DNA from 4 places in the Nostoc sp. ChiQUE02 genome. Region 4 is predicted to be linked to each of the others. Evidence: riboswitches for the same ligand, from Rfam matches in the RefSeq annotation. Region 4 holds a riboswitch; each other region holds the start of a gene.
The links. A riboswitch is a leader RNA that binds a small molecule or an ion and turns the genes downstream of it on or off. The one in region 4 is predicted to bind cobalamin.
Positions count from the first base shown of each region.

Region 1 (7,488 bases), on a different contig from region 4:
TACCTGATGTAGTTGGGTACTATCAGCAAAAATAGGTAACAATTTCTCCTGAATTTCAGTGTACACTGCAATTGATTTGGGAAATGTTTGTGAGATAATTTGCCGCATTTCTAAAATCAGGTGTTTGAGTTGAAGCACGCTGTGTTGACGCGTAGCAGCTTGTCCTAGAACATCGCCTTCAATTCCCCTAGCAAATGACAGCACTTGCTTGACCAAATCAGCACCACGTTTAGCATTGTTTTCTATTATTGAGAGCATCTGGTTAATCTGTTGATCGCAGGTTTTAGCTTTGAGCAGATGCACTGACATCAAAATAGGTGACAACACATTATTTAAATCGTGAGCCATACCACTAGCAAGAGTGCCTATACTTTCCATGCGTTGAGCATGTAAAAATTGCTTTCCCAGTTGTTTTTTCTGGGTAATATTAGTATCAACGGCAAGAATTGATTTGGCTTGAGAATGCTCATCCACGATCAGCCTCCAGCAACTTTCAACGATTAGTTTCTTGCCAGATTTGCTGGTTTTGTGTAATTCACCTTGCCAAAAGCCATTCTTTAAGACAGTCTGATAAATTTCTGAGTCTTGCGCCAAAGGTTCAGTAGATAAAAGTTCATCGGACTGTTTACCCATAGCTTCTTCTGACTTCCAGCCGTAAAGTTTTTCAGCATTTTTGTTCCATAATAAAATTTTGTTGGACAAATCTTGCACGACGATCGCATCACTGACAATATCCAGCAATGCTGCTTGTTCGCGGGTTTTTTGTTCTACTTGCTTGCGTTCGGTAATATCCTCGGCTATGTATGCGAATTGCGGACGCCTACCGGAACTTACCGCAATTGTTGAGACTGTGACTGATAACCATATTTCACCTTGGGGAGTATCGTAAGAATATTCAAATTTGACGGGTGATTGAGTGCGCTCTGCTTGACGGTAGTGATGTATCCACTGGGACACACGCTTATCTGTTGCACCCATATCTCGCGCTAGCCGATTTTGCATTGCTTGTGGCGTGAGTCCAAAGGATTTCGCTGTGGCGGGGTTATCCGAAATATGTAGGATGTCATTATCTACCAACTCGGCAATTCCCATCATCATCGGCGAACTGTTAAAAAAGCTGCTTAAAGTAGATTCGCTTTGATGTAATGCTTCTTGTGCCTGCTTGTACTCCTGTTTTATGCTTGCCAGTTCAACTAAGTTCCGCCGGATTTCTAGTTGTCTAACTACCACGCGGCTAAGAGATTGCAGTGCTTCCACCTGTTGGGGACTAATTTGGTGTGGTACGCGATCAATTATACACAGAGTTCCGATCGCTTCTCCTGTCGGTGCTAACAAAGGGACGCCAGCATAAAATCTCACACTGAATTCATCTGAGATAACTAGGGGATTTGTAGTAAATCGTTCATCACTCAAGGTGTCGGGAATAATCAGAACTTCGCCACTTTCTATACAAATTGAGCCAAACTCGTTATTTCGTGGCATTTCCTGTAAATCCAACCCTACCTTAGCTTTGAACCACTGACGGTTAGCGTCAATTAGATTAATCAAGGCGATTGGTGTGTTACAAATCTGTGCGGCCAAGAACGCTAGCTCGTCGAATGCTTGTTCTGGTGGAGTGTCGAGAATCTGGTACTGACGCAGAGCCTCAAGCCTAGCTGATTCATTGTTACACACGAAAGATTTCATAAATTGTTCCTAACTATTGCTAGTTCTTGAAAGGGGCAATAAGCAGGGAAAAAGAGGAATTGGGGCGGGGGGCAAGGGGGTGAGTTTTCCCCTTTTCCCCACTGCTTTTGCTCCCTGCTTCTTCTCTTTTTTGCTTGCTCCCTGTTCCATTGCCTCTTGTTCAATCCCAGGCAGTTGCTTGCGCGGGGGTTCCTTCTGCCTCCTGAATGCACTTGATAGCTGAATAAAGTCACTATCAGATTATTTAAATAAGTGAACAAGCAGATAACTTGATCGCTTTAATTATAATAATATGCCTTAAAGCGGATAACAGTAAATTTCCGTTATTTTAAGTAAATTTTATAATATTTGCGTCATTATAATTTTTTGCTAACAGATAAAATTACTTTTACAAACTAGGTTGACCTCAAAATTTGTAGTTAAAATAAAGAAAGTGGCAAGACGCAGAAGGCAAGAGATAAGAAGGTTTTAGCTTACTTTATCTTTCTTTACATAGTTTAGTTTTATCGTGCCAACCTACTTATAATAAGAGAATTTTAACCCTTGATTGCTTTGCTGATGGGCAACAAAATTGTTAAACTTTAAAAACCCTTTTTTGCTCAAAAGCATTAACAAGAGCTACTAAATATAGACTAGCAACGCTTTCTTCAGAGACAATAGAAAAAGCCCACATAATATCAATGCATTTATGACGACTACACTTGCCTCTGCTGTTAAACCAAGAGCCGAAGATAGTTTTGCCATTACCTTTGCACCATTGTCTCTTGAAGAAATCTACACCAAGTCTGACGATCCAGCCAACGGTGCTGTGGTTGTGATGAGTGGTATGGTTCGCAATCAAACCGATGGTAAACCTGTGATTGCTTTAGAGTATCAAGCTTACGAACCGATGGCGTTGCGGATATTTTATCAAATTGCTGCTGATATTCGTTTATCTACGTCTGATGTGAATCGAGTAGCGATTTATCATCGCGTTGGACGTTTGCGAGTTGGGGAAATCAGCGTTTTAGTAGCAGTGGGTTGTCCTCATCGGAGTGAGGCGTTTGAAGCTTGCCAATATGCTATTGATACTCTCAAACACAATGCCCCCATTTGGAAGAAAGAACATTGGGAAGATGGTTCTAGCCGCTGGGTGAGTATTGGTGCTTGTGAAACATCAGGAGAAAGTTGTTAAGATTCCAGAGAAAATCGCCTTTGCTCGTGTTTTGTCTAGGGAACAAGCTGAGTTTTCAGCTACCCTAGACTAACAAAAAGTTTGTCTTCAGGGAGTAGGAATTTCCATGCGATCGCACTGGCGCATGAGCCACTTAACACGGCAGTGGATAAGCTCAGGTAAAATTTATGGCTATATTAATGTAAGATAATTATCTGGATGATGTCTGGTTGATATCTATAACCTAAACAAAGTCTGAATTACTAAAGCTGAGAGTTGGGAAACTCCGGTGAAATTCCGGGACTGTGCCGCAGCTGTGATGGGATCGCCCAAGTCAGAATGCCAACTCTCAGGATGTGCTCAAGACACACTCACCGTCTACTCCCTGCGTTGCACGGGGAAGGAGTTTAAGTTTGCTTTCTGGATTTGCCACTTGTCCTGGCTTGTTTTATGCTACTCCCGCCGCAGATGGTATATTATCTCGCATTAGAATACCAGGTGGAATTATTAGTAGTCAGCAGTGCCGTGCGATCGCAGATATAGCAGAACAGCACGGTGGCGGCTATATAGATGTGACTAATCGAGCTAACCTGCAAGTCCGTGAAATCCGCACAGGGATAAATGCTGAGGTTCTGAAGTACCTCCAGGAAATGGGATTAGGTTCTCATAATACTGTTGTAGACCAAATCCGCAATATTATGACCAGTCCAACCGCTGGTATCGACCCCCAGGAATTAATCGATACTCGCCCTTTTGTCCAAGGTTGGGATGATTGTATTGCAGCACATCCGGCGCTTTCGGGACTGTCGGCAAAATTTAGCGTTTGCTTTGATGGTGGTGGGATAATTCGGGTGTGCGATCGCTTGAATGATATCGCCTTTGCTGCTGTTTTAGTTGACGGTAATGTTTATTTTCGCCTCTATCTCAGTGTCGGCGAGAAGGGTCAACCGCCTAGCGACATGGGTATTTTTTTACTACCAGAGGAATGTTTGCCCGTCTTGGCAGCTTTGGCGGATGTCTATCTAGTTCATAGTCATACTACGAATAAGCGTAAGCTACGCCTGAGAGAGTTGCTAAATACTTTGGGTTGCGAAAATTATCTCCAGGAAGTTCAGCAGCGTCTACCTTTTTCTCTTTTGTACAGTGAAACAAGAAAAGACCTAACCCCCCAACTCCCTTCCCTAATAGGGAAGGGGGAGAAATTCTCTACTCTTTTGCAAGGAGAGGGAAAGTATCAGCATATTGGCATCCATCTCCAACGTCAGCAAGGCTTATTTTACATTGGTGTTGTCTTGCCCCTTGGGCGATTGGAGAGTAGACAGATGCGGGGTTTAGCAGATTTAGCAGCAAAATACGGTAGTGGAACTCTCAGGCTAACCCCTTGGCAAAATTTGCTTCTTACAGATATTCCTCAGCAATGGGTTGGCGATGTCCAAAGTGAAATTGCTTTCTTAGGATTAGATTCCTCAGCAACCAACATCAAGAGTGGATTAGTTGCCTGTTCTGGCAAAAGGGGTTGCGCCTCTTCTGCCACAGACACCAAAAGTCATGCATTGACATTAGCGGAGTATCTTGAAACTCGCGTTACTCTGGATTGCCCAGTTAATATCCACTTCAGCGGCTGCGAAAAATCTTGTGCCCAGCATAGCAAGAGTGATATTACTCTTCTCGGCGTCAGCATTGAGGCTGACAATGGAACTGTAGAGGGTTATCACGTTTATGTTGGTGATAGCAAGCAGAAATTCGGACGTGAACTATATCAATATGTAACTTTTGCCGAACTACCTGCATTAATAGAGCGGATGCTATATGTATATAAAATTCAACGCCTAAATTCTGACGAGTCCTTTGGGGAATTTGCTAATCGATATGCACTGACTCAATTACAGCACTTATTTAACATTACTCCTAAATCATTCGTGAACTACAACATTCCCAACTTTTTAGAGAAGTTAGGAATCTAAGCCTTTTGATTTTTATACGTCAATCCAAAATTTAAAATCTCAAATTGAATGCCCGACTACATCCGAGAAGCCAACGAAATTTACCGTAATTCCTTTGCAATCATCCGGTCAGAAGCGAACCTAAATGTGCTGCCAGCAGATGTAGCAAAAGTTGCTGTGCGTCTCATTCATGCCTGTGGGATGACGGATATTGTCACTGACTTGGGATATTCACCAACAGCAGTGCAATCCGCAAGGGCAGCACTGGCAGCAGGAGCACCAATTCTGTGCGATTGTCGGATGGTTGCCGAAGGCGTCACCAGACGGCGGTTGTCTGCAAACAATCAAGTTATCTGTACCCTCAACGATTCAAAAGTGCCAGAACTTTCCCAGCGTATGGGTACTACAAGGTCGGCGGCAGCTTTAGAATTATGGCGATCGCACCTCGAAGGAGCAGTAATCGCAATTGGTAATGCGCCCACAGCACTGTTTAGGCTGCTAGAAATGCTCGATGAAGGAGCGCCCAAGCCTGCGATTATCTTGGGCTTTCCAGTGGGGTTTGTCGGTGCAGCAGAATCGAAAGCCGCACTGGCAGCAGATAGCAGAAATGTACCATTTTTAACCTTACACGGTCGGCGCGGTGGAAGTGCGATCGCGGCAGCAGCAGTTAACGCCCTGGCAACGGAGGAAGAATGAATATGAAACCCAAAGGTCGTCTCTATGGAATTGGTGTCGGCCCAGGCGATCCAGAACTATTGACTCTGAAGGCGCTACGGCTATTACGTGCGGCTCCTGTGGTAGCCTATCAATCAGCCACAGATAAAGAAAGTATTGCTAGAGCGATCGTGGCGCAGTATCTTCCTGGCAATCAAATCGAGGTGCTATTTCACCTCCCCCGCGCTTTGGAACCTGAAAAGGCAAAGTCTATTTATGATAAGGAAATTGAACCAATCGCCGACCATTTAGCAGCGGGTCGAGATGTCGTGGTGTTGTGCGAGGGAGATCCATTTTTCTATGGTTCGTTCATGTACCTGTTCACGCGGTTATGTGACCAATACGAAACAGAAGTTGTCCCCGGAGTTTCCTCGCTGATGGCTTGTCCGGTAGCCTTGGGTGTACCTTTCACCTACTACACCGATATTCTCACCGTCTTACCCGCCCCATTGCCAGCAGAAGAACTGACTACACATCTGCTGATGACTGATGCAGCGGCAATTATGAAGCTAGGTCGTCACTTTACCAAAGTGCGGAATATCCTGCATAAACTAGGACTAGCGTCACGGGCAAGATATATTGAGCGTGCATCAACGTCACAGCAACGCATCGTCCCCTTGGATGAAGTTAATCCAGATGAAGTGCCCTATTTTTCAATGATTGTGATTCCCACCAAAAATCGACTATAGTCCTTTGTTGAATAATCGAAAATCCAAAATAGAATAACCTCCTGGCAGATTGAACCAGGAGAGTTAAAAAAATGGATTCATCTTTACAAGCGTTGTAGTAAGCTCAAACCGTGGGTATCAGTACCACAGGTATTGAAAAGAAAGTATTCATCAGCTAACTTTTGCACTTGTTCTGATTCCAATACGCTGGGTTGCCAGGGGTTAGGGTTATTGTAGGCATAGAAAGTTTCCACACCATCGAGACCCTTTTGGGCCGCAGCTGGAATTAAGTCAAAATGCGATCGCTTGTAACGAGCGGGATGAGCCAGAACTGCCAATCCTCCAGCTTCATGAATAGCGGCAATCACGTTACTTGCCTGATATTCTTGGCCTGTAGTCGCCCTTCTTTGCAGATAGGGTTTCATACTAGGGTGTTCTGTTGCAAAAGCGTAAGCCAAAATATGAACTTCTATATCCAAAAGGTTGGCATTGATTTCCACACCACTCCACAGGTGAGGAGTGCTTTCACCAGGATTATTCCACTTCCAGTCTTCTAACCAAGCAAGTGCAGCTTGATAGCCGATAATACCATGATGATCGGTGATGGCTAACCCTTTTAGCCCAATAGCGATCGCCTGCTCCATCAATCCACTCGGCTGCAATCTCCCATCCGAGTAGACAGTGTGCATGTGAAAGTTGAATAACCTTGGACAACTATGTGCATCAATGTTATGGAATATTTGCTTCAAAAGTTCTGTGGAAGCAGTAGTCCGGGCCAAATTTACAGCCATAACCCCCTCTGAACAAAAATATATATTCTCAACACACTAAAACGCCACATCTACCAGATAAGAAAGATCCAGCACTAAAAATTAGTGTTGGCTGCTACTTTCTCAGCTTTATCAGCAAATTTTTCAATATGTTAAGACTACGTTAGCAAATCTTAACCTCAGTGGTCATGGGTAATTTAAAGTACTTTAATTTTACGTAGTAATAAATATTGCAACCAAAATTTCATAAATACGCCTATAGCATCTGTGGTAAATGACTTAGATACTAAAGGCTTAGTAGAGCAATTATCTCTAATAAGCCTGAAATCTAACTCTGTTTGCTGTGTAAAATTTATTATTCGTCTCAGTAATTACACTATTTTATCTAACTAGTAATGATTTTAGCGATCAAAAATAGTTTCGAGAAAACTAGCGATCGCTTGCTGCTTATTATACCCCTCGCGCAATTCCAAAAGAATCTCCCTTCAAGGTGACTCCCAGCGGTTCTATCACCACCTCACGGCTCAGAGACGTTTCAACCCTTCCGGCAATCA
Region 1 is NZ_JAVRBN020000026.1:36,487-43,974, forward strand. It holds gene RM347_RS23705 (hybrid sensor histidine kinase/response regulator) at 1-1,686, opposite strand, end outside; gene RM347_RS23710 (molybdenum cofactor biosynthesis protein MoaE) at 2,375-2,860, shown strand; adenosylcobalamin-variant (AdoCbl-variant) riboswitch at 3,109-3,192, shown strand; gene cobG (precorrin-3B synthase) at 3,196-4,803, shown strand; gene RM347_RS23720 (precorrin-8X methylmutase) at 4,852-5,478, shown strand; gene RM347_RS23725 (precorrin-2 C(20)-methyltransferase) at 5,481-6,185, shown strand; gene RM347_RS23730 (PHP domain-containing protein) at 6,269-6,955, opposite strand; gene RM347_RS23735 (AIR synthase related protein) at 7,385-7,488, opposite strand, start outside.
Region 1: it holds a riboswitch for cobalamin, as region 4 does, so the genes downstream of both, cobG (precorrin-3B synthase) here and RM347_RS22045 (DUF1636 domain-containing protein) in region 4, are expected to answer to the same signal.

Region 2 (7,488 bases), on a different contig from region 4:
CTTGGGAAAGTGCCACTACTGGCGATGAAGTGACTCCGCGCTGGGTACCAGCTCCTAACGGTGAATTAATCCGCATCTGGTGTGGTGACATTGAAGTGCATATCACCGCTGATGTCGCTTATGCAGTTTTACACTACTGGCAGGCTACCAACGATGATGAGTGGATGCGGGATTATGGCGCGGAAATTATCCTAGATACGGCTGTTTTCTGGGAAAGTCGGGTGCAGTGGAACCAAGAGCGCCACAGCTATGACATCTTAGATGTGATTGGCCCTGATGAAAATCACGATCGCGTTGATAATAATGCCTTCACCAATCTGATGGTACAGTGGCATTTGCAGTCAGCTTTGGGACTATGGGACTGGCTCAAACAAGCTTACCCTGAAACTTCAGCACAACTGGTCCAAAAACTCAATTTAACCACAGAGCGTCTGCACCGTTGGGCGGAAATCCAAGAGCGTCTATTTGTAAATGAAGATGCCCAAACGGGTTTAATTGAGCAGTTTGAAGGCTTTTTCCAGCTAGAAGACGTTAACCTGGCTGATTACGAACCGCGCAGCAAATCTCTGCAAGGTTTGTTGGGAATTGAAGCCACAAGCCAAAAGCAGATTCTCAAGCAGCCAGATGTGTTGATGCTCCTGTACTTACTGCGCGAACGTTATGACCATCAAACCCTCGCCACCAACTGGGACTATTACAACCAGCGCACCGACCACAGTTATGGTTCTTCACTAGGCCCAGCCATTCACGCCATCTTAGCTTGCGACCTTAATAAACCAACCGAAGCCTATACACACTTTCTGCGATCGGCCTTGGTAGACTTGGAGGATGTGAGACTGAACGCCGCCGAAGGGATTCACGCTGCCAGTGCTGGAGGAGTATGGCAAGCGGTAGTTTTCGGGTTTGGCGGTATTCGGATGACTCAGTTTGGCCCCGTTGCCTGTCCCAACCTACCACCTAACTGGACGCGTTTGAAGTTTCGCCTGCAATGGCGTAACGAGTGGTATGATTTCGACTTACAAGCCGAAACAGAAGTCAAGGTTCCCATCTTGGAAGATACACGCTCAAAAACTAGTGAGGTTATCTTCGAGTTGGATGAAGTTTTAATTGATAGTTCAGAGTTTCACTTGTAGAAAGGACAGTTTAAAAGTCTTGTGAGGTGGGCATTTTGCCTATTTCATCTTAATGTCCGTCTAATTGCTTCCCATACAGCGGTTTTCAATTGAAACCGCTGTATTGACTAAAAAAGGCGTAGGTGTGAATAAATGCTGGTGTTGTGAAGGTAATTTTCTCTGGTGATATACTGAACATCTAAGTATGATTTAGAGCAGAAAATCTCTGTTCAGAATACTTAAGAGATGGGAACTCTAGCTAATAAGCTTAATTACAGTATCCCATCTAACACTGCCAATCATGTCCCATCCTGCTCATGCCACTTTGGGCCAATCTTCTTACCCTCGCTTGACTAGAAGCCTGAGTGCTGTTGAAAGTTGGGGCTTTGGTTTGACAGCTCATATTTCTTGGACAGCATTGGTTCCAGCAATTCATGCTGCTCTTGGTTCCCAAGCTATTTTTGTCTGGATACCCGCAGTGATTTTCGGAATGCTGCTCAACTATCAGGTAAAACGCTTGGGTATGCATTTTATGAATGTGGCAGGAGGAACACCTAACTATGCTAGCAAGCTACTGCAACACTACCCAGGACTTGCTAACTATGCAGCAATTGGATACCTGCTCAATTGGGTTTCCTACTTAGCAGTTAATACAATCGTACTCAAAGATTTAATCAAAGTGAATTTGGAGGCGCTGGGTATTGCTTGTCCAGATATATTTCTGGAGATTAGCTTTACACTGTTGCCGTTTATAGTGGCGTTTAGTGGTACTCGTGCCCTGAGTATTTTACATTTGTTCTTTATAATTCCAGCCTTTGGACTGCTAATCATCTTTTGTGTGCAAGGTCTCTGCTGGTTAGCCTTTTCTCCCGTTAGTCCTGGGTTTTTTCCTAGCAATTGGTCACCTTTTAACTTCGTGGATTGGGCAAAGTGGTTCTTTTTCGTCACTTATGCAACCTACAGCTGTGAAACGGCTTCTTCCTTTGTCGCCGATAGCCGCCGCCCTAGTCAAACACTACGTTTTCTCGACGTTGCAGCTTGGATGATGCCACCGATCTTTTTGGGGGGATCTTGGGTAGTGATGCGGTTAGCAACAGATCCAAACCTTAAAGACAATGCTTTCCTGAATCTTGTAGCGGCTTCCCTACCTTTTTGGGGAAGATTCGCTGGTGTAAGTGTTTCTTTCTTGCTAGTAGCTGCAAGTCTTTTAGGTTCGGCAACAGTCGTTTCTAATTGTCCGCGAATTTTGTATCAGTTGGCCTTAGATAAACACATCTCACCAGTATTTGCCGTTGTCTCACGTCGGGGTGTGTTTGTTCCAGCATTGACATTGACACTAGTGTTGTGCTTAATCTATCTGATTTGGGGAGATGTAGCGCGAATCGTAGCCGTTGGTAACATCGGCTGGTTTGTCTCCTTTATGTTACTGCATCTAGGGCTTTGGCTCCGGCGCGATCGCCAAGAAGTTTTGTTCCCTCGGATATCTCTGGGCATTCTGCTGTTAGAAGTTGTGGTGCTGTTGGTGGGTGGACTAGCCTGGGGTTGGCTCAACTTGCTCATTGGGTTATTATTTCCTATTGGTGTCATGGGAATAGATGCGGTGATTCGCCGTGTGAATTTCCCTCCGTTCCATCCCAGTTGGTGGATGCGGCGATATCGCAAACCCTCTGTGGTAATCATCAAAGACTCAGTAATTCTTCAGGTGAGCATCCTGATTTTTTTACTGTGCAGCGCCGTGGGAGTTGGCTGGTTATTTGGTGTCAAACTTAATAAAGTGGCAACTGCGGGCGGTGAAAATATATTTGTGGTGTTGCTGATGAGCGTGGCATTTGTGGGAGTTGCGATCGCTTGTTGGACAAGTTTACCTCAAGTGGTGGCGATCGCAGAAGCCCGTGAAGCTGCCGAACACCTGTTTACTGTCGCCCAGGATGGTATTTTAGTCGTAGACGATCAAGGCATTATCCGGCAAGCTAACCCAGCGACTGAATCGTTCTTTGGTGTCAACCCATCTGAGTTGCGGGGAAATTACCTCAACAAATGGCTACCCGCATTAGTCTACTATCCAGACCAGTGGACAAAGCGTAGTGAACAAAACCTCATCGGTAATGGGAAAAACAGAACTCTGGAAGTTTCCATTTCAGACCGACCCCATCAGGATTTTCAGGAATATGTCGTCATTCTCCACGACATTACGCAGCGCAAACAAGCAGAGCAGATATTGCGATACTCAGAAGCACAATTGCGCCAAGAAGCAAAGCAGCTAGCATCTCAATTAGTGCAGAGTGAAAAAATGTCCAGTTTGGGGCAGTTGGTAGCAGGTGTAGCGCACGAAATCAACAACCCAGTAAACTTTATTTATGGCAACATCACCCATGCCAATCAATATATCCAAGATTTACTGAGACTGCTGCAACTATATCAGCAAAACTATCCTCATCCAGTAACGGAAATTCAAAAAGAAACAGAAGCGATCGACTTAAATTTCCTGATTGCAGACTTGCCAAACTTGCTCACTTCGATGACAGTTGGTGCCGAACGAATCACAGAAATTGTCCTATCTCTGCGAAACTTTTCCCGGTTAGATGAAGCAGAAATGAAAGCTGTGAATATCCATGAGGGTATAGATAATACGTTGATGATTCTAGAACATCGCCTCAAACCTAAATCTAACAATCAAACAATTGAGGTGATTAAAGAGTACGGCGATCTACCATTAGTAGAATGTTACGCTGGACAACTGAATCAAGTATTTATGAATCTTCTAGCAAATGCGATCGATGCTTTAGAAGAGTCATTAGTCATTAGTCATTCGTCATTTGCAACCGACAAAGGACAAACTACTAATGACAGAGGACAAATTCGCATTCACACCCAACTAACTAACCAAAAGCAAGTAGTTATTCGGATTGGCGACAATGGTTTGGGTATTCCAGAAGTTATACAAAAACACTTATTTGAACCATTTTTTACGACTAAACCAATTGGTAAAGGTACTGGGTTGGGTTTATCTATTAGTTACCAGATTATCACCCAAAAACATCAGGGAAAATTAGAATGTATTTCTGCTCCTGGGCAGGGGACAGAATTTGTAATTGTAATTCCGCTAAATCAGCAAGCTATCTAATTGTCGACATCATCCTACGTAGTTAAAAATTTAACTAAAGTAGAATGATTAACTTTGCTCGAAAGGGTAAAAAGTCGCTGCTCAAACTTGGTAATGGTGATATAGTTACTCCAATCGGTTCTGATGGGAAGCAGCCATCGGACGCAAGGGGGAAAGTCCGGTGTAAATCCGGCGCTGTCCCGCAACTGTGAACCAAAATTAGGTGAGTCAGGATGCCCGCCGGTTAGAATCAATTCGTTTACATAAATCTGCGAGGTACAGATTATGAAAAGAAAAAAACAGGCGTTAGTCAGTCTAACCCTGATGGGAGTTATCAGTTTTTATCTAGTAGTTGGTTTACCCAAACCTGCCTACGCCATGCACATTATGGAAGGTTTTTTACCCGTGCAGTGGGCAATTTTTTGGTGGATTGTGGCATTACCATTTTTTCTACTCGGATTGCGTAGTCTGACTCGCATTACCCAAGCTAACCCGGAACTGAAACTACTGCTGGGTTTGGCTGGTGCTTTCACTTTCGTGCTGTCAGCGTTAAAAATCCCTTCCGTTACAGGTAGTTGTTCTCATCCTACGGGAACAGGGTTAGGTGCGGTGCTGTTTGGCCCTCTGACTATGTCGGTTTTGGGTAGCTTAGTATTGTTGTTTCAAGCTTTGTTGCTGGCGCATGGCGGCTTGACGACGCTGGGGGCAAATGCTTTTTCGATGGCGATCGCTGGACCATTTATGGCTTACTGGATATATAATCTCACAATAAAGTTGGGTGGTAAACAAAAAATCGCCATATTTTTAGCAGCTGCGATCGCAGATTTACTCACCTATATTATCACTTCTATTCAACTCGCCCTGGCTTTTCCTGCACCTGTTGGCGGGTTTATCGCTTCGTTTACTAAATTCGCCGGAATTTTTGCCATTACTCAAGTTCCCTTAGCAATTAGTGAAGGATTGCTAACTGTGTTGGTGTGGAACTGGCTGCAATCTTATAATCCTCAAGAATTGGAATTGTTGAAATTAATCAAGCAGGGGCGTCAAAGCAATGAGTCAATCTAAAAAAGGGTTGAGTAACTGGTTGTTGGTAGTAGCAGTTATAGCTTTAGCGGTTGCACCGTTAATATTTGTGTGTGGTGGAGAATTTGCTGGTTCCGATGACAAAGCCGAAAAAGCAATTACTGAAATACAACCTGGATATAAACCCTGGTTTAAATCATTTTTTGAACCAGCTAGTGGGGAAATAGAAAGCTTATTATTTGCTTCCCAAGCAGCTTTAGGTGCTGGAGTAGTTGGTTATGCAATTGGGTTGTATAAAGGACGTTCCCAACAACAGAAACGTGAAGAATGAGCCTGCAAATAGACACTTTAGCTTATACTAATCGACTGCGAAGATTGCCACCAGAACATAAACTAATTTTTGCATTTACTACTCTTGCTATTTCCATTGCTGCCCATCCGCTAGTGCAAATTTTAATAGCGCTTTGGATGGGCATTTGGACAGTTATTTATGCAAGAATACCGGCTGGTGTTTATTTCCGCTTGTTAATGTTCACCATAGTTTTTTGTTTGACAAGTTTACCAGCACTGATGGTGAATGGAGTTGCGATGTCTACGACGGGCTACGCCTACGCTGATTTGCCAAGCGTACAATTAGATTCGTGGTATGGACTAACTCTCGGACACTTCTATATTTATATCAGTCATGGAGGCAGTATTCAAGCATTTAGAATTTTAACCAGAGCATTAGCCTCTGTCTCTTGCCTATATTTTCTCATGCTAACTGTTCCTTTCACGGAAATATTACAAACTCTGCGTTCCTTGCGATTTCCAGTGCTTTTAACCGATTTATTATTACTAATGTATCGGTTTATTTTCATCCTGCTGAACACAGCCGATGAATTGTGGACAGCACAAAATTCTCGTGGTGGCTACCGCACTCTTGCTAGTGGGATGAAGAGTTTAGCGCTACTAATCGGGCAACTATTACAGCGAACCTTACAACGATATAGTCAGTTTTCTCTCGGATTGCAAGCACGGGGTTTTGTGAGTGAATTTCGAGTTTGGCATCCCCGCCGCTATCATCCCCAAGCGCGATATATCATCGAAGCAATTTGCGGGTGTCTAGGATTAATAGGATTAGAATTTTGGCAAAATGCAGGAATATTTACTAGAATTTGAGCAGGTAAGTTACACCTATCCAGGCTCACAGGAATCAGCTTTGAATGGTGTAACATTGAAGATTCCATTTGGTAAAAAATGTGCGTTAATTGGTCAAAATGGTTGTGGTAAAACTACACTATTCTTATTAGCTAATGGCTTATATAAACCTAATACCGGTATTGTCCGTTGGCGTGGTGAGCCGTTAATCTATAACCGGAATTATCTTAGTAACTTACGGCAGAAGATTGGACTAGTATTTCAAGATCCAGAACAACAATTAGTAGCTTCTACTGTTGAAGAAGATATATCTTACGGTTTGTGTAATTTGGGTTTGCCAGAACCTGAAATTAAAGACCGAGTAGAGCAAGCATTAGTTGAATTTGGGCTAACTGATTTAGCAGAAAGACCAGTACATCACCTGAGTTTAGGGCAGAAAAAGCGAGTTTCTATAGCTGATGTGATGGTGTTGCAACCGGAACTGTTGGTGTTGGATGAGCCAACTGCCTATTTAGATATAAAACATACTCGTAACTTGATAGCAACTTTGAAAAAGATTCATCGGGATGGAACTACTTTAGTAATGGCAACCCATGATTTAGATTTAGTTTACCGCTGGGCAGATTGGGTTTTTGTCATGGATAAAGGGCGGCTGATGCTAGAAGGTAAACCACAAGATGTATTTAATCAGCGTCCACTTTTAGAAGAGTTAGAGTTGGGCGTACCATTAATATATGAGATGTTATTTGATGGGCTATCTGCTGAGGAAGAAGTAGTTATAGAACGAGTGCGACAACGGATATTAGAGCTATTTCGTAATTTTTCATGATTATACAGGAAACAGAGTAATGTTGAAGGTTTTTGCTGATCGTGGTGGTACATTCACAGATATTGTCGCTGTTACTAATAATCAATCAATTATAGATGGACTCTCAAAACATCCTGAACGTTTTTTAATTGTTCCTCTGCCTAATCAACAATGGATTATAGTCTATAAACTACTTTCAGAAAATCCCGAACAATATCAAGATGCAGCCATCCAAGGTATTCGGGATATCATAGGTATTTCTAGCAACGAACCCATTCCTAATGAAGAGATAGAAGTGGTAA
Region 2 is NZ_JAVRBN020000027.1:15,808-23,295, reverse strand. It holds gene RM347_RS24060 (glycoside hydrolase family 65 protein) at 1-1,133, shown strand, start outside; gene RM347_RS24055 (ATP-binding protein) at 1,414-4,236, shown strand; cobalamin riboswitch at 4,335-4,474, shown strand; gene RM347_RS24050 (energy-coupling factor ABC transporter permease) at 4,501-5,280, shown strand; gene RM347_RS24045 (energy-coupling factor ABC transporter substrate-binding protein) at 5,267-5,569, shown strand; gene cbiQ (cobalt ECF transporter T component CbiQ) at 5,566-6,399, shown strand; gene RM347_RS24035 (energy-coupling factor ABC transporter ATP-binding protein) at 6,374-7,207, shown strand; gene RM347_RS24030 (hydantoinase/oxoprolinase family protein) at 7,227-7,488, shown strand, end outside.
Region 2: it holds a riboswitch for cobalamin, as region 4 does, so the genes downstream of both, RM347_RS24050 (energy-coupling factor ABC transporter permease) here and RM347_RS22045 (DUF1636 domain-containing protein) in region 4, are expected to answer to the same signal.

Region 3 (7,488 bases), on a different contig from region 4:
ATAGTTTTTTACCAAATGGAGGAATGTCACGCTTGTTAAGCTGAACGGTAGGCGGCATAAGAATTGCAGAGGGGCAGAGGAGAATTTCTCTTGCTTCTTTCCGTATGCCTCAAGTTTTCTGTCCGTATGCTTCTTCCTTTGCACCCCTGCTGTCTCAACGATTTTCCCTTTTCAAGCGTGCCATTCGCTACTGTACGTTAGCTCCATATTTCTTTTCAAGATAGTGAACTTCAGGATCATCTTCCCGTTGCCCTAAATCAACCCATCCGTGATTGAGATAAAATCTCATTGCCACTCGATTCGTAAGACTGACGTTCAAGCGAGCTGACTGACAACCCAGACGCTTGAAAAAATGGGCTGCGTATTGATCTAACTGCTGACCAAAACCCTGACCTCGATACTCTGGAGTCAGGTAAAACAAATTGACGTAGCCAACGCTTGAATTGTGTTGACAACGCATCATCTCAATTTGCCCAATGATTTGCTCTTGTTTCCAAACGTGTACACAACTGTTCGGGATTTCTGCCATTCGCTGTCTGAGCCACTGCAAATATTCTTTAGATCCGCTTCCATCCCAGGGCGAACGCATCTTATTTACTAATAAAAACTAAGAAAGATTTCAAAATGACATAAATAATTGTAGAAGTTAAGTAAATGATAAACAAAGTAAATCAAATACTTTCGCAATCTGTGAATTAGCTTATCTTCAACTGAACGGCTATTCATTAATACTAAAAATATTCAATTATGGAGTAAACAAAAGCGTATTTACCGAGAGAATAAATAAACCTTTCATCAAAACATTCAATTCAAGTTTTGATATACTGTTTTAAGCTAACGCTAAAACACTTAATAAAGAGTTATTATCCATCGCGGCGAGAAACTGTTTATTTTTGATTCCTCGTTTGACTCGCTTCTATGCAACCTAAAAGATTGACTGCAATTTGCCGTAATACTGCGAAATTCTGTGGAGCATTGTCTTTCCTAATCCGGCAGTCATCTTCTTTTAATGCAACATCCAACACCCAATGTAATGAGTTTTCTATACCCCAATGGCTACGAACAGCATTAGAAAATTCTTCAGCATTCTTGATAAGGCTACTAATGAAATAACGAGTTTCGGCTGTTGTTTTACTATCCGATAAGCGGATGGACTCTACCATCCCAACACTGCTAAACAAACGACTCTGCAACGCTGAGTAGAAAATAAACGCTTAGTAAAGAATGAGACTTGTCCCGATTAATAGCGAATGCAAATATAGACCGCCCATTGATTTTTATGCAAGCAAATCGCAGTTGTGTTATTATCCAGATGAATCTCGGTTCTAGTGGGGAACAGCCACTAGAGGAAACGGGGAAAGTCCGGTGTAAATCCGGCGCTGTCCCGCAGCTGTAAACAAGGCTTGCCTTGTGAGTCAGAATGCCCGCCGAAGTTGACTTGTAAATTTTGTACATCTGCGAGGCACAGATAAGTATTTTTATGAAGGTTTATACAACTAATCAGCTTTACGTTCTCATAGTCCCACATATCAAGACGCTACAGATTACGACTTTCTATGAGAGGGTAAGCGGTTAATTTTCGGTACAAATTGTGTCTTGAGATCCAGCGATCGCTATAATCTACTCCAGACGAGAGTATCGTTTGTAAATAGTCATTGCGACAAAAAGAAGCTGTATTAACTAACAGGTGGAAGTTGTTTAAAACAGGTAGAAAATGGCGTGTATGACGTACATATTCCTGTTTGACCACTGAACAAATACTTTCCCAATCACGTATAGAAATTGCTAAGTTACTAAATGAATACTTCAGTTAATTATCATGTCGAAATTCTATCTTCACCGAACTGGGAAGATTCCTACTGCTATTCACCCCTTTGTCAAACAAACGGGTATCCCTCAAGGCAAATACAAGCCCAGTCTACTGCAAGCGAAAATTACTCAAGATGTTCAAAACATTGCAATATCGATGTATCGGATGATTTATATTGCAATTGCATCCGTCGGGCGGTTACGACATAGCTTGTCTGATTCGGGACGAGCAGCAATAAATAAACCGTTAGATCGACTCAAATAGATGTACAGGATAGTTCAAAAAAATGCCAAGTTTATTATATTCTGTAATTGTTTTTCTGATGCTATTAGTAATTGGAATTGCGGCTTATTTCCTAACTGCCCGCAAGTATCAATCCTCATCCACAGTTGCCAATTCCTACGATCAATGGACACTTGACGGCATCCTAGAGTTTTATTGGGGAGAACACATTCACCTTGGTCACTACGGTTCGCCGCCACGACGAAAGGATTTTTTGGCTGCTAAATCTGACTTTGTACATGAAATGGTTAAATGGGGTGGAATAGAAAAATTACCCCCTGGTGCTACTGTCTTAGATGTTGGCTGTGGGATTGGGGGTAGCAGTCGGATTTTAGCGCGGGATTATGGGTTTGCTGTTACAGGGATTACCATCAGTCCTATTCAGGTGAAACGCGCCCAGGAGTTAACACCCCTTGGGCTAAACGCCCAGTTTGCGGTTGATGATGCAATGGCATTGTCGTTTCCAGATGCCAGTTTTGATGTGGTCTGGTCAATCGAAGCAGGCCCCCACATGCCAGATAAAACCGTTTTTGCCAGAGAATTAATGCGGGTGCTAAAGCCTGGTGGAGTGTTGGTTGTAGCTGACTGGAATCAGAGAGATGACCGCCAAAAGCCGCTAAATTTTTGGGAGAAATCAGTAATGCGGCAACTGCTCGAGCAGTGGTCTCATCCAGCTTTTTCCAGTATTGAAGGCTTTTCTGAGCTTTTGGCGGGGACAGAATTAGTTGATGGGGAGGTAATTACGGCAGACTGGACTCAAGAAACCCTTCCTTCTTGGTTCGATTCGATTTGGCAAGGAGTGGCTCGACCAGAGGGATTGGTGCGTTTTGGACTGTCTGGTTTTGTCAAGTCTGTGCGCGAAGTACCGACGCTTTTACTAATGCGTTTGGCGTTTGGTGCAAGGTTGTGTCGATTTGGAATGTTCCGCGCTGTGCGGGCAAACTCACGCACAGAATTGATGGACAGAAACTTTGCCAACCAAAATCCCTCAAGCTTGATTAGGTAGCGATCGCAGCTATTTATGAATATTTGGATTTTAAATAAGTTTGGGGGGTTAAATCCCCTAGTTCTAGAGGCAGAACACAATTGAAGCCTAGCTAAATCCCCGTCACAAAACGTAATTATGAATTATGAATTATCGAATTAAGGGATTTGTACCAGTTCCAAACAAAGCTATCCGTCCGGTATTACAGGGGGTTGGTAATCGATTTAACTACTTTTATGACCATCTTTGGCAACCCCAGGAACCCCGTCAAACGCGATTAGTATTGATTGGACGAGAGCTTGAGCAGGTTCGCATTGAATCATTGGTGTTGGGGGAGGAAGTCAATGCGACCATCCAATAGTGTTTGGCAAGGAAATTTTGGCTACTGGCAAAACAACTTTATTCATAATAATCTGCTGGTAATCGGTTACACAGGATGGAAGGGATTTCAGTCATTTGGGCGGGGAATTGTTATTTGTGATGTGGATACTAAAGTTACTCACCCTACAAATACAAGTCTTGATACAGTTCCCTTTACTCTCCAATTTCTCCCCTGGGATCTGATTGGGTTTTACTTGCGATCACAATCACTTAACTCATCTATAATCTCATCCATTTTCCCAGCAGTCGCAACATACAATCCCCATCAAGATATTCTTCTGGTGCTAAAGGCAGAACCTCAGATAGAGGTTAATTTTTTACACCAACTAAAAATTACTCCACCCGATTGCTACGAACAAGTTTGCAAGCGATGGTCAGAATTTCAACCAAGCTTAATGCCCTAATACTTACTTTATTCCTCAATGCTCAAACCACAATTAAGCAAGATTCCGAAACCTACTCGCTACCAAAATGCGGCGATAGATTATTACATGGGACTCACAAATTCCAACTATCTCCATTATGGGTATTGGGAGCCACTACTTACTTATGGTGAAGAATTAACTCTAACTCGCCTGCGTGTGGCGCAAGAAAGCTATGCAGCCAAACTTTTCAGTTTTATCCCAGAGGGTACAAAAACTGTGCTTGACGTAGGCTGTGGCATTGGTGGTAATGCGGCATATTTGTGTGATCGCGGTTTTAGTGTTGAGGGATTAGCACCCGATGTACTTCAGCAAGAGAGATTTATTCAAAATACCAACGGTCAAGTACCTTTTTACTTAACGAGATTTGAAGATTTTCACTCATCAAACTCCTACGATTTAGTTCTGTTGAGTGAAAGCAGTCAATATATTGCTGTTGACGATTTGGCTCAGGGTGCGGCTTGTTTATTGAGTAATGGTGGCTACCTGCTGGTTGCCGATATGATGCGTTCTAATGCGGAATACAGAGAAGGTATTTTTTCTAATTGTCATATTGCCACTGAACTCCAAGCGACTTTAGTGCAGGCTGGATTCAAGTTAATCAAAACTGAAGACATTTCAACCCATATTGTGCCAACGATTGACTTGTGTGTTGATAACTTTCGTACTTTTGGGCTGACAACGGTTAAATATATTGCTGATGTTGTGGCGATCGCTGTTCCTCCATTACATATACTCGGTCGTTGGGCATTTAAGCGCTGGCTGGAAAAATTGGTTGTCGAGGGGTTAGCAGCACGCGCAATTTTTGAAAGCCATTTATGTTATTCCATCCAACTCTGGCAGTTATCAAAATGACCCCAGAAATAAACATCCAAGATTGCTAACAAGCTTTTATCGCCACCAATATATTAATAATTGGTTACAAGGCTTGGATCACTTATTGAGGAGGAGTACGTTGACAAACAGAGCGATGGTCTCGAAGATTATTATCGCCGTAGGCGATCGCTCTTTGCGTATACAAGACTGCCGACGTACCAGAAGACATCGCTTGGCAACTAAAATTAAAGTAGTAAATGGTATTACAAATTTAGCTAACGTTTGTAAACCAAAAACCCGGCTATTGCATCTAAAAGCGCTTCTGGCTCATCTGCGCGGATCAAATGACTGCTATTCTCAAAAATTCTCAAATCGGCATTAGGAATTGCCTGAGCAATTTCTTCAGAAAACTCTGGAGCGCAAATCCAGTCATACCGGCCAGCAATAACTAGAGTGGGTGCAGTAATTTTATGTAACTGGTCAAGAATATTATAGGTGCGGAGGAAACCGCCAAAAGCAACATTAATCGCATCAACTGAGAGAATATTCCTCTGCCAAGCAATGCTTGACTTAATGGGATCATATCTTAGCGAATACATTGGCCCCAAGACTTGAAAATACTGTCTTAGCTGTTCCTCATTTTCAAAGTTCCCATCCCAAAGTCGCTGAACGCTTGCTTTCTGTTCCTCAGTTCCTTTTGATGCTAAGATTTCCTTAGCTCTTTCTAAAAAGCGACTATGGGCTGCTGTGGCAATCACAATCAGATGAAAGACATTGTGAGGATAGCGAACTGCATAAGTTAGAGCCACCATACCACCGTAAGAACTGCCAATCACAACAATTTTCTCCAGACCAAGGTGTTGGCGCAATGCTTCCATATCTTCAACATTATTGTCTAAAGTATAGGTTTCTTTAGACCCACGGGCAGACCTTCCTTGACCGCGATGGTCAAAATAAACTAGTTGTAGATTTCGGCTTAAAGCCGAGAAAGTTGGTTTGAAGGAAGTATGATCTGCACCAGGTCCCCCGTGAATTAGAAAGGCAACAGGTTTAGAGCAGATGCTCGCGCCATCCACCACTAGTGCAGAACCCAATACGGTTCGGTTAAGCTCTAAGCGGTATTGAGAATAGAAAAAGTCAGTGTTCCTAATTTAGCTCCTTGCCCTCTATGTATCGGTTTCTTGGAAGGGAATTTGGCTCTAGTTTTTTTGACTACGCGAGGATTGCTTCGACCTTCAGGTTCTGGTATCTGCTCATCCAGAATTTCTCTTACAAGCCAGGTGAAAAAAAAGGAAATTCTTCGGTTTGAAGTCGCTGAAATTTAGGAACAGCACGACGGACAATGTTCAGTGTGCCAGTAAAACTTAATCTTTTGGGGGAAATATGAGTGGTTTGGGCAACCTGACACATAAGTGAACGCACAGCCCAATGTCCAAGCAGCCAGCCATAAACTTCCTGAACAACTTCACGAGGATTGAGAGAACGAATTAGAGTTTTGCGCCCTAAAAGATGGACTTTGAGTTCATCAATGGTACTTTCCACTTCCCAACGTTGGTGATATTCAGTTGCCAACAATAAAGCGGGAAACAAGGAAATATCCGTCAAGTTGGTAATTAGACGGTAAATTTGCGGTTGGTCATCAGTATCAATGGTGTACTCAATAACTCGCACCATGATTTTTGTACAGCCTTTTTTCTTCGATTTACCATCAGGAGCAATCCAAGACAGATAAGAACCATCTTCCAGGACTTTCTCGACTGAGAATTTTACATTTTTAGGTACTCGTCCCAAATAATTACATTTTGGTGTAAGAGTTGCTTGTACCATTGTGTAGGAATGTAAGCCTCTATCCCACATCAACAACATTCCTTCTGTCACAGACCGCAGTAACTTTTTAACTCTCACTCGCTCACCTATCCGGTACGGACACATTAAAGCATCAACAATTAAATGTGTTCCAGTTTCAATTAATAGTACTAGGCGTACTTTGGGGAAAGCCGCTCGCGTTCCTGGTCGTGTTCCTGGATATCCAAAAACTCTGGCATTCGATTGCGTATCCGGGACATCAAAAACTGTTCCATCCACTGCCATCACTCGCAATCCCTCTAAAAAAGCACCAGGGGTTTCAATTGTTGCTAGCGGTTTCACTACTAGATGAAATAGACGGCTCATCACCCCTGCTCCGACTCGCTGTCGTGCTTCTGTTATTGATGATTTACAGGGTATTCGCCAATATTTCCCCATTCTCACCCACGCTTCACTTAAGCCATCCACAAGATTTTTCAGAACCGTCCTCATTGATGCTTTTGACCACAAGCTCATCGCAATCACCTGACAGATCACCAGATGCGACGGTAAAGCCCGGCTCCGTTCTTCATTACTTTGTGTCTGTGCGATCGCACTCGAGATTGCCTCTGCTGGAATAGCTGTTTCTAACGCTTTGAGTACCGTACCTGATTCCACTACAGGCGAGATCAGTGAAAATTCTTTAAGTTGCATTCAATCTCAGTACACTTGGGTGATAACCCTCAGTTTATCTGGTTTTTAGCTTAACCGAACCGTATTGGTGCAGAACCTTCCACATCAAAAAAAATCTCTGTATCTCGTATTTTCGCTCGCATTTTCGGGATTCTATAAAATCAAATGACTTAAATATATATCAGACTTTTACCCTTTTATCCTTATCTTGAGAACTAACGTGTCGCTTCAATTTCCTGAATAGCTCCGACCAATTCCTTGGCCATCGGAGCTATTTCGGGACACAACGCTTGTACACCTCGAAGGATAGTGAT
Region 3 is NZ_JAVRBN020000042.1:5,565-13,052, reverse strand. It holds gene RM347_RS28860 (AIPR family protein) at 1-4, shown strand, start outside; gene RM347_RS28855 (GNAT family N-acetyltransferase) at 188-589, opposite strand; partial or broken gene RM347_RS28850 (ISAs1 family transposase) at 830-1,172, opposite strand; cobalamin riboswitch at 1,304-1,446, shown strand; gene RM347_RS28845 (hypothetical protein) at 1,820-2,074, shown strand; gene RM347_RS28840 (methyltransferase domain-containing protein) at 2,097-3,098, shown strand; partial or broken gene RM347_RS28835 (GTP-binding protein) at 3,229-3,438, shown strand; gene RM347_RS28830 (hypothetical protein) at 3,422-3,862, shown strand; gene RM347_RS28825 (class I SAM-dependent methyltransferase) at 3,881-4,735, shown strand; gene RM347_RS28820 (alpha/beta fold hydrolase) at 4,972-5,790, opposite strand; gene RM347_RS28815 (IS4 family transposase) at 5,966-7,105, opposite strand; gene RM347_RS28810 (BRO-N domain-containing protein) at 7,390-7,488, opposite strand, start outside.
Region 3: it holds a riboswitch for cobalamin, as region 4 does, so the genes downstream of both, RM347_RS28845 (hypothetical protein) here and RM347_RS22045 (DUF1636 domain-containing protein) in region 4, are expected to answer to the same signal.

Region 4 (7,488 bases):
TAATGGGATTAAATGCCACATTACCCCACAATTTGATCCAAATTTCCGTGCGAATCTGATTGCGGATTGGTGCTTTGAATCCTGCCTGTTTGAGAGTTTGTGCCAATAATTGGATGCGTTCTGTTTTAGTGCCGTCGATTTCACCGAGAGTAAAGCGATCGCCTTCAATATGCTTAATCACACCTGGTTCAATTATCTCTGTTGCTGGGTAAACAACACAACCGATGGCGCGGTCAGCACCGATACTAGCTTCAATAATCCCATCTGGGTCAACAGATTGAATCCGCGTACCTTCATACTCACCGCCATGCTGACGAAAGTACCACCAAGGAACGCCATTTTGGGCTGTCACCACCATTGTGTGAGGATTGTAGAGTGCAGGGAGAAAAGGTGCGATCGCAGGCACACTGTGAGCCTTAACAGTTAAAATTACTACATCTTGTAGCCCCGCTGACTGGATATCGCTAGTTGCCAACGGAGTAGCAATTTGGCTAGAACCGTCTGCCATGAGCAACTTCAGCCCCTTTTTTTGAATTGCCTCCAAATGAGAACCACGAGCAATTAGCGTCACTGCTTCACCTGCTAGTGCCAGTTTTGCCCCTAAATATCCACCGATCGCACCCGCGCCAACAATACAGATTTTCATTTTTAGGGATAGTTAGCAAATAATTAACTAGTTATTTATCCTCAAACAGGCAGGCTTTCTATCGCTTTCAGCAGGTCTTGATGAACAGATTTTGAGGCCGCTACTATCAATCCAGGCAGGCTATAGTTTTGACAAGTATGCAGTGGTGGTAAAGTCGAACCGTCCAGAGTAGTTACAATCCAGCCAGCCTCTTTCGCAATAAAAGCGAGTCCAGCGCTGTCTATAAATTTACCTGATTTAATCACTGCTCCACTCAAGTCGCCGCTGAGAATACCATTGAGATTGGGAATTTGAATATCACTAGAGTAATCAGTCGCTATATCGATTACTTTATATCGATCTTTTAGTAAATGTGCGATCGAATTCATTCCCCATCCCAACAAAATAACAGGTTTAGGGGATGTTATATGTAACGGGGCACAGGCTTCTAAGTTCATCTCCAGCGTCCCTTTAAAAGCACCTTCGCCTCGAAGGGCGTAAAAATAAATGTTTTGGGCAGGGGAAATGGCGAGTACTGCTTCAAAGTCATCCGAATTTAGAATACTGAGAATAATTTGGTAATTAGAATGTCCATCCATGTAAAACTTCGTGCCATCGATCGGGTCGAGTGTGACTAAGTAATCACCTTCTAAACCGAGTTCGGTAGCGCGAAAATACTTAGTATTGTGAGAACTTGCATACTCTTCCCCAAAAAAGCGAATCTCTGGGAAAGTGCCCAGTAATACTACTTCTACTAAATTTTGAATCGCCACATCCGCATCAGTAAGTGCAGCACTAAAAAAGTTGTTTCCTTGTTCTTTGGCAGGAAGTGCAGCAATTTTTGGTTGAAGAAAATTGGCATAGGCTGCTGCTACTTTGAGATGGGGGAGTAAAGTCTCCAAAATTAGTCGAGTAGTTGGGGTTGTGGACATTGCAGCAAGCTCCTTTCAGAAATAATCTACCGTTGGCAGGGCGATAGAATTCTATCTATACAAAAGTACGGTATCATTTGGATGCAATGATAGCACCGTTGCTATATTACTTTAATCTGTTTGTCTCAAAGAGCCTATAGGGACATCGAAATTTTTATCAGAGAGTACGCACCTCATTTCCTTTCTAAAAAAAGTTTGATGGCACGAAAAAGATGATTGCAGTAGTTAAAATAGTAGGGACATAGTAGAAAATTTTCGATCTCAATTCCTAAAAAATAATATAGGAATCCAACTAGAGTCTTGCTAAATATAGGAATAACCAAAACCTGATCTAGTAAGCTTTCAGTCAGCTTGGCGTTTAAAAAATAAAATGGGATTCCTATCAAGTGAGGTCAACCAAAGGCTTTTTTGGAGGTTATAGCCATGATGGGAATATATTTGCTTTTCGTTTCCTGCTTTATTGGGTTAATTGGTTTAGCGCTTTTGGCGGAATATTTTCTGTATGAAGAAGAGCAAGAGTTGTGAGGGTGAGCACAGCTAGATAAATCAATCTGAAATCAGGCTGTCTCTAACTTTGCATGACATTTTTGCAGGATGATTGTGATGAAATTGTGGGATGGGTGTATTGTCCATCCCCTTATTTTTTGGGATATTTACATACATGTTTTTCACATAAAAACTTTATTAGTTAGTTCTCCAAGTTCTGTAGAAAGTTCTCAGAAAACTATTATCATACCTTCTGATACTGAAGGATTTTGGGTAGAACAATTGGTGCGATCGCACATTATTCAATGCTTTTAGGAAACTTTTTCGAGCTTCTTATGAGTAAATTTGGATAGCTTGTTACGCTTTAGTGCTGAAAGTGCGCCGAGACCAGCGAGGACGGGTAAGCTGAGAAGAGAGGTAGGTTCAGGGACGGTGATGATGGTTGCAGAGAAACTAATAGGTAATTCACTATCTTCCAATCCCAAATTTTCAAAACCTGGTATGATTGGCGGCGCAGAAAAAACCTCTAAATAACCTGGTGTTGGCAAAAAACTCGCGAAAAATGGACTAGAATAGTTTCCTCCCGAAGTTGAATACCCAAAACCGTCACCCGTTAACTGCACAGTATTCAGACTAATTAAATTGTCAACATTAAAAGGTTCGTTTCCCGGTATTGGAGTCCCAGTGGCTTGCAGACCAGTAATTGTTTCACCATTTCGTGTACCAGTAATTTCAGAAATCAGGTAAAAACCCAAATCGTTAGGGGTGTCATTAGTGGTGAAAGTACCGTTCGCCGCGATTCCAGTACCAGAATAATTCCAGTTCCAACTTAAAGCAGAGGCAGCTTGCATTGTCCCGAAAACTAATCCAGATGTGATGGCAAAGGCTGTGGCAGATAGTAGAGCTAGATTTTTCATGGAGGTCGTTAGTGCGATCGCGGATCTTGTAGAGGCTTCCCGTGTATTATACGGAAATTGGGAAAGGTAGTATTATTTGGGCAAGAATAATTCAAGAAGCATAAATTCAATCTGTTCACTACCAAGATGGAAGTGTTACAGCAAATGCCTCTGTTGATGCGGTACTCGATTTTTTCCGGCGTTGCATGGTTGCGGGATGATTTAGCAACTTCCAAAATTCTCCCCCTGCTTCCCCTGCTTGCCTTAATTCATCCCACTGTCCTGCAACGCCTTTTTTCCTAGTCTGATCGGCGGCTTCAGCCTTCTTGCACAACTAGTGCAACTTATCAAATAGCCATGCTAAAGCACCATCAACATCGGTAACCTGTTCCCCTGGCGGTATGGCTGGACGATTTAGCATTACAACCTTTATGCCCAGTTCTCGCGCTGCAATAATCTTCGGCTTTGTGGCATCGCCACCGCTATTTTTACTTACTATGGTATCAATTTTGTTACGAATCAGGATTTGTCTTTCATTATTGAGGGTAAAGGGCCCGCGATCGCACAATACCATCCCCAGCGGCACTAAAGCATCATCAGTAGGAGGATCAATCATCCGCATCAGAAACCAAATTTTCTCTAGGTGAGCAAAGGCGGCGAGTTCTTGCCTACCAACTGTCAAAAATACCCGCTGTGCCTGGTTTTGTAGGGCTGTTACAGCGGCTTCAACATTATCAACTTCAATCCAGCGATCGCCACTTACTTTTTCCCAAGGCGGGCGAATTAACATCAGACGGGGTACTCCGACTTCGGTTGCCGCATTTGCCGCATTGAAGGATATCTGAGTAGCAAAAGGATGGGTTGCATCAATTAATAAGTCGATTTGCATTAATCGCAGATAGCTAGCCAATCCAGCCACACCACCGAAGCCTCCAACCCGTAAATCGCCCAACGGTACTGACGGTTCACGGGTGCGACCAGCTAGAGACGTGATTGCTTCTAACCCTTGGATAGTCGCAACCTTGGCAGCTAGTTCTGCTGCATCTCCCGTACCACCTAGAATCAAAACGCGCATCATTAAGGTAAAGGGGGAATTTTTGCCAAAATGCCCTTTTTCAGAGCTTCTGGACGCTCTGACCAAGGCAGTAAACCATCTGTTTTGGCATAGTATTGACTAGCACATTGCAGCACAGCAGAAGCACTACCATCAACGGCTAAGTCACCAAATAAATATGTTAACTTGCCTTTGGCAGCAAAGGCGACTACACAAGAACGATTACAAGCACTCATGCATTCAACTTCCTGAATCGGAAATTTATCTCGTAACTCCCAATCTTCTGCCAGCTGCTGAAGTTGGTGTAGAAGTTTTTCACCACCACTTTCACCTAAGCGTTTTCCATTTTGCCAAATACTGGCACAGGTTTTGCAAACAAATAAAGTATGTTCAGCAACATCCAAGGGACTAGTTGGGGAAATATTTACAGTAGTAGTCATCTGTACCTCGCAGATATGTGGAAATGATAAATCTATTTCGGCGGGCATCCTGACTCACTCAATTTGGGATTTTCGATTATTTAGTTCCTTAATCTCAAATTGGTTCACAGTTGCGGGACAGCGCCGGATTTGCACCGAACTTTCCCCGTTACCTCTGGTAGCTGACTCCCACCAGAACCGAATAACCTTATCGATCATACACTAGGGTCATCTGAGAATACGAAATGTCCTGCGATCGCAAGGCATTGGTTCCTCTGAAAAAGCCTACCCTGTACGCACATCTCGGCACTAGATCCGAAACAACAAGCTTTGCGCTAATCATCAAACTGGACGACAACCAGACAAAATACTGTGCATATTCACTACTTGTCCAATGACTGCGATCGCAGGCGCACCAAATCCAGTTTGCTCTACCTGTTCTACAATTGTCTCTAAAGTACCAATCAATTCTTCTTGTTCTGGGCGCGTACCCCAGCGCACTAAAGCAATGGGCGTTTCTACATCCAACCCAGCTGCACTTAACTGTTCCACAATATAAGGGAGATTGTGAATTCCCATATAAATTACAATGGTTTCGGAACCGTGCGCGATCGCATTCCAATCCACTTTCGGTCTATACTTACCCGCCGCCTCATGACCAGTCACAAATGTTACTGAAGAACTATATAGCCGATGAGTCAATGGAATACCTGCATAAGCTGCTGCTGCAATCCCCGATGTAATACCTGGCACAACTTCCGTTGATATTCCAGCGTTGACTAATTCTTCCATCTCTTCGCCACCACGACCAAAAATAAACGGATCGCCACCCTTTAGCCGCACCACAATTGCATGATCCTGCGCTTTCTCAATCAGTAATTGAGTTGTTTCTTCCTGGAACAGCGAATGTTTTCCCCTCCGCTTACCAGCGTTAATTTGCTCGGCTTGGGGATTAATCATTGCCAGAATTGGCGGACTCACTAAGGCATCATAGATAACTACATCTGCACATTCCAACAAACCTTTCGCCTTCAGGGTAATTAGTCCTGGATCTCCTGGCCCCGCACCTACTAAATAAACCTTTCCCAAATACTTGTTCTCCTGTTTTTCTGTGCGGTTCATCTATCTGTTAAATCCCAAATTAGCTCGGCTAATTCTGCACTTGCTCCCAGTGGCTGTGCCAATTGGAAATTCACCGCAGAAAATTGTAATTTTAGCTCCTCTATTGAGGTGGCGATCGCATCAGTTATTCCACCTGTGAATAAAAAGTATGGCAAAATTGCAATTTCCCGATAACCAGCAGCTACCAACTCTTTCACCCGTGATTCTAAACTAGGAGGTACAGACCAATACGCAACCACTGCTCCCAAACTTCTTGCTATTGCTTGGACTGGTTTTTCCGAATCGGGGCGACGGCTACCATGAGTTAACAAAATCCATGCTTGTGCTTCTATAGTAGCGATTTGCTTTGCCAGTAATTTTTCCAAATCTGGGTGAGAACCTAAGTATGGTTGCAGGTCAATGATGATATCTTGACCAAGAGCCTGTTGTGCTAGTGCTACTTCGGCGGGAATATCTGTCATTACATGCACTCCCGGCAGCAGAAATAGCGGTACAATTTTGAGGTGATTTTCGTTTTGAGATAATTTGCGATCGCTTTGCCCGCCGCAGGCATCGCCAAAAGCGCTCTTAGCAAATTGTTGAATCTGCTCGTGTAAAGGCTGAGGACTCATTTCCAAAGCAGCTATGCCAACAAGATACTCGCTATTGTCGTGATTTTCTGGCAATTTTTTACATACCAGCTTTGCTAGTTGCTGCATAGCAACTTCTGGGCGCGGATCGCGACTTCCGTGAGATACTAGCAGATAGGCAGATGACATTGGCAAAGCTTGAACTCTCAGTGACTAATTCTCATATCTTACTTAATATTAAGCTGATGGTAATAGGTACTTTGGTGATTATTGAAACTATTATCAATTACTAAATAGAAGTATTTTTAATCACTTTTACAAGGAACTCCAAAAATTAAATTACTCAATTCCTACATCCAAGACGACTATCAGCTTCTGCTTCCCCTGCTGTTTACCTTATTGTTCTTCGGCAGTGTAAGTATAAAATTGATCAAAGGCTCCTACCGTTTCAAATTTGTAAGAGGGTATCCAAGAGTTTATTTTTAAATCTGTACGGTAAATGCTAAAAATAATATAATTTTGTCTTTCTGTAGTCCTGGCAATAATTCCTTGGATTTGTGGGTTAGCTGAGTCAACCAACTTATCACAATTAAAATGGATTAAATTTTCTATAATATTCGTGGTTTTTTTGCATACATCGGTTTTTAAGTACTCTGTCAACCGTTGCACTGCATATTCTTCATATTCAACCTGACTGGGATTAGTCTTTGCCATTGTCACACCCAAGGCGGCGAGTCCTGCTGCTGCTCCAGTATATGCAATGATGGTTAGGGGTTTCATGTTTGCCAAGTAAAATACATTGTAATCGTTAGATTTCAGAGACTCTAAATCAGTTGAGTCCGTTCCTTGAACATAAACTCTTGATCGTTTGCCAAATTATTGCTATAATTCAAATTGTTAAATGGCGAGCGTAGCCAAGTGGTTAAGGCAGTGGTTTGTGGTACCACCATTCGCGGGTTCGAGTCCCGTCGTTCGCCCTATAGAATTTTGTATTAATACCTATACTCCTGTAGAAGTGGGTTAGATGGTGTGAACCCTCATAAATATCACTTTAACAAGGATTTGTAATCTATAGCTTTGTAGACTTAGAAGGATTACAAGCCCACCATAATTCATTAGCTTATCTTATCGAGGAAGGCAGGAGTCCTCCTGCCTCCTTCAACGAACAAGTGCAAGCGGCGAATGAGGCGTTGTCAGAACTTGATCGCGCTAAGACCGTATTCTTTAGGTAAATTCTAGTAATAAAATTACCATAGCCGTTGGTTGAGCGAAGTTGAAACCAACTGAGTAGTCGAGAGTTGAGCGAACTTGTACTGAGTGACTTGTGCCGAGCGTATCGCTAAAGCGAAAGCTCCGCTAACGCGTAGCGTCTCGCAGAGAAGCCG
Region 4 is NZ_JAVRBN020000022.1:107,911-115,398, reverse strand. It holds gene RM347_RS22075 (2-dehydropantoate 2-reductase) at 1-646, opposite strand, end outside; gene RM347_RS22070 (inositol monophosphatase family protein) at 688-1,557, opposite strand; gene RM347_RS22065 (hypothetical protein) at 2,161-2,358, shown strand; gene RM347_RS22060 (PEP-CTERM sorting domain-containing protein) at 2,355-2,960, opposite strand; gene RM347_RS22055 (hypothetical protein) at 3,079-3,273, opposite strand; gene RM347_RS22050 (cobalt-precorrin-6A reductase) at 3,274-4,014, opposite strand; gene RM347_RS22045 (DUF1636 domain-containing protein) at 4,017-4,433, opposite strand; cobalamin riboswitch at 4,456-4,630, opposite strand; gene cobA (uroporphyrinogen-III C-methyltransferase) at 4,755-5,534, opposite strand; gene RM347_RS22035 (sirohydrochlorin chelatase) at 5,531-6,292, opposite strand; gene RM347_RS22030 (DUF4359 domain-containing protein) at 6,500-6,883, opposite strand; tRNA gene RM347_RS22025 (tRNA-His) at 7,008-7,080, shown strand; gene RM347_RS22020 (hypothetical protein) at 7,351-7,488, opposite strand, start outside.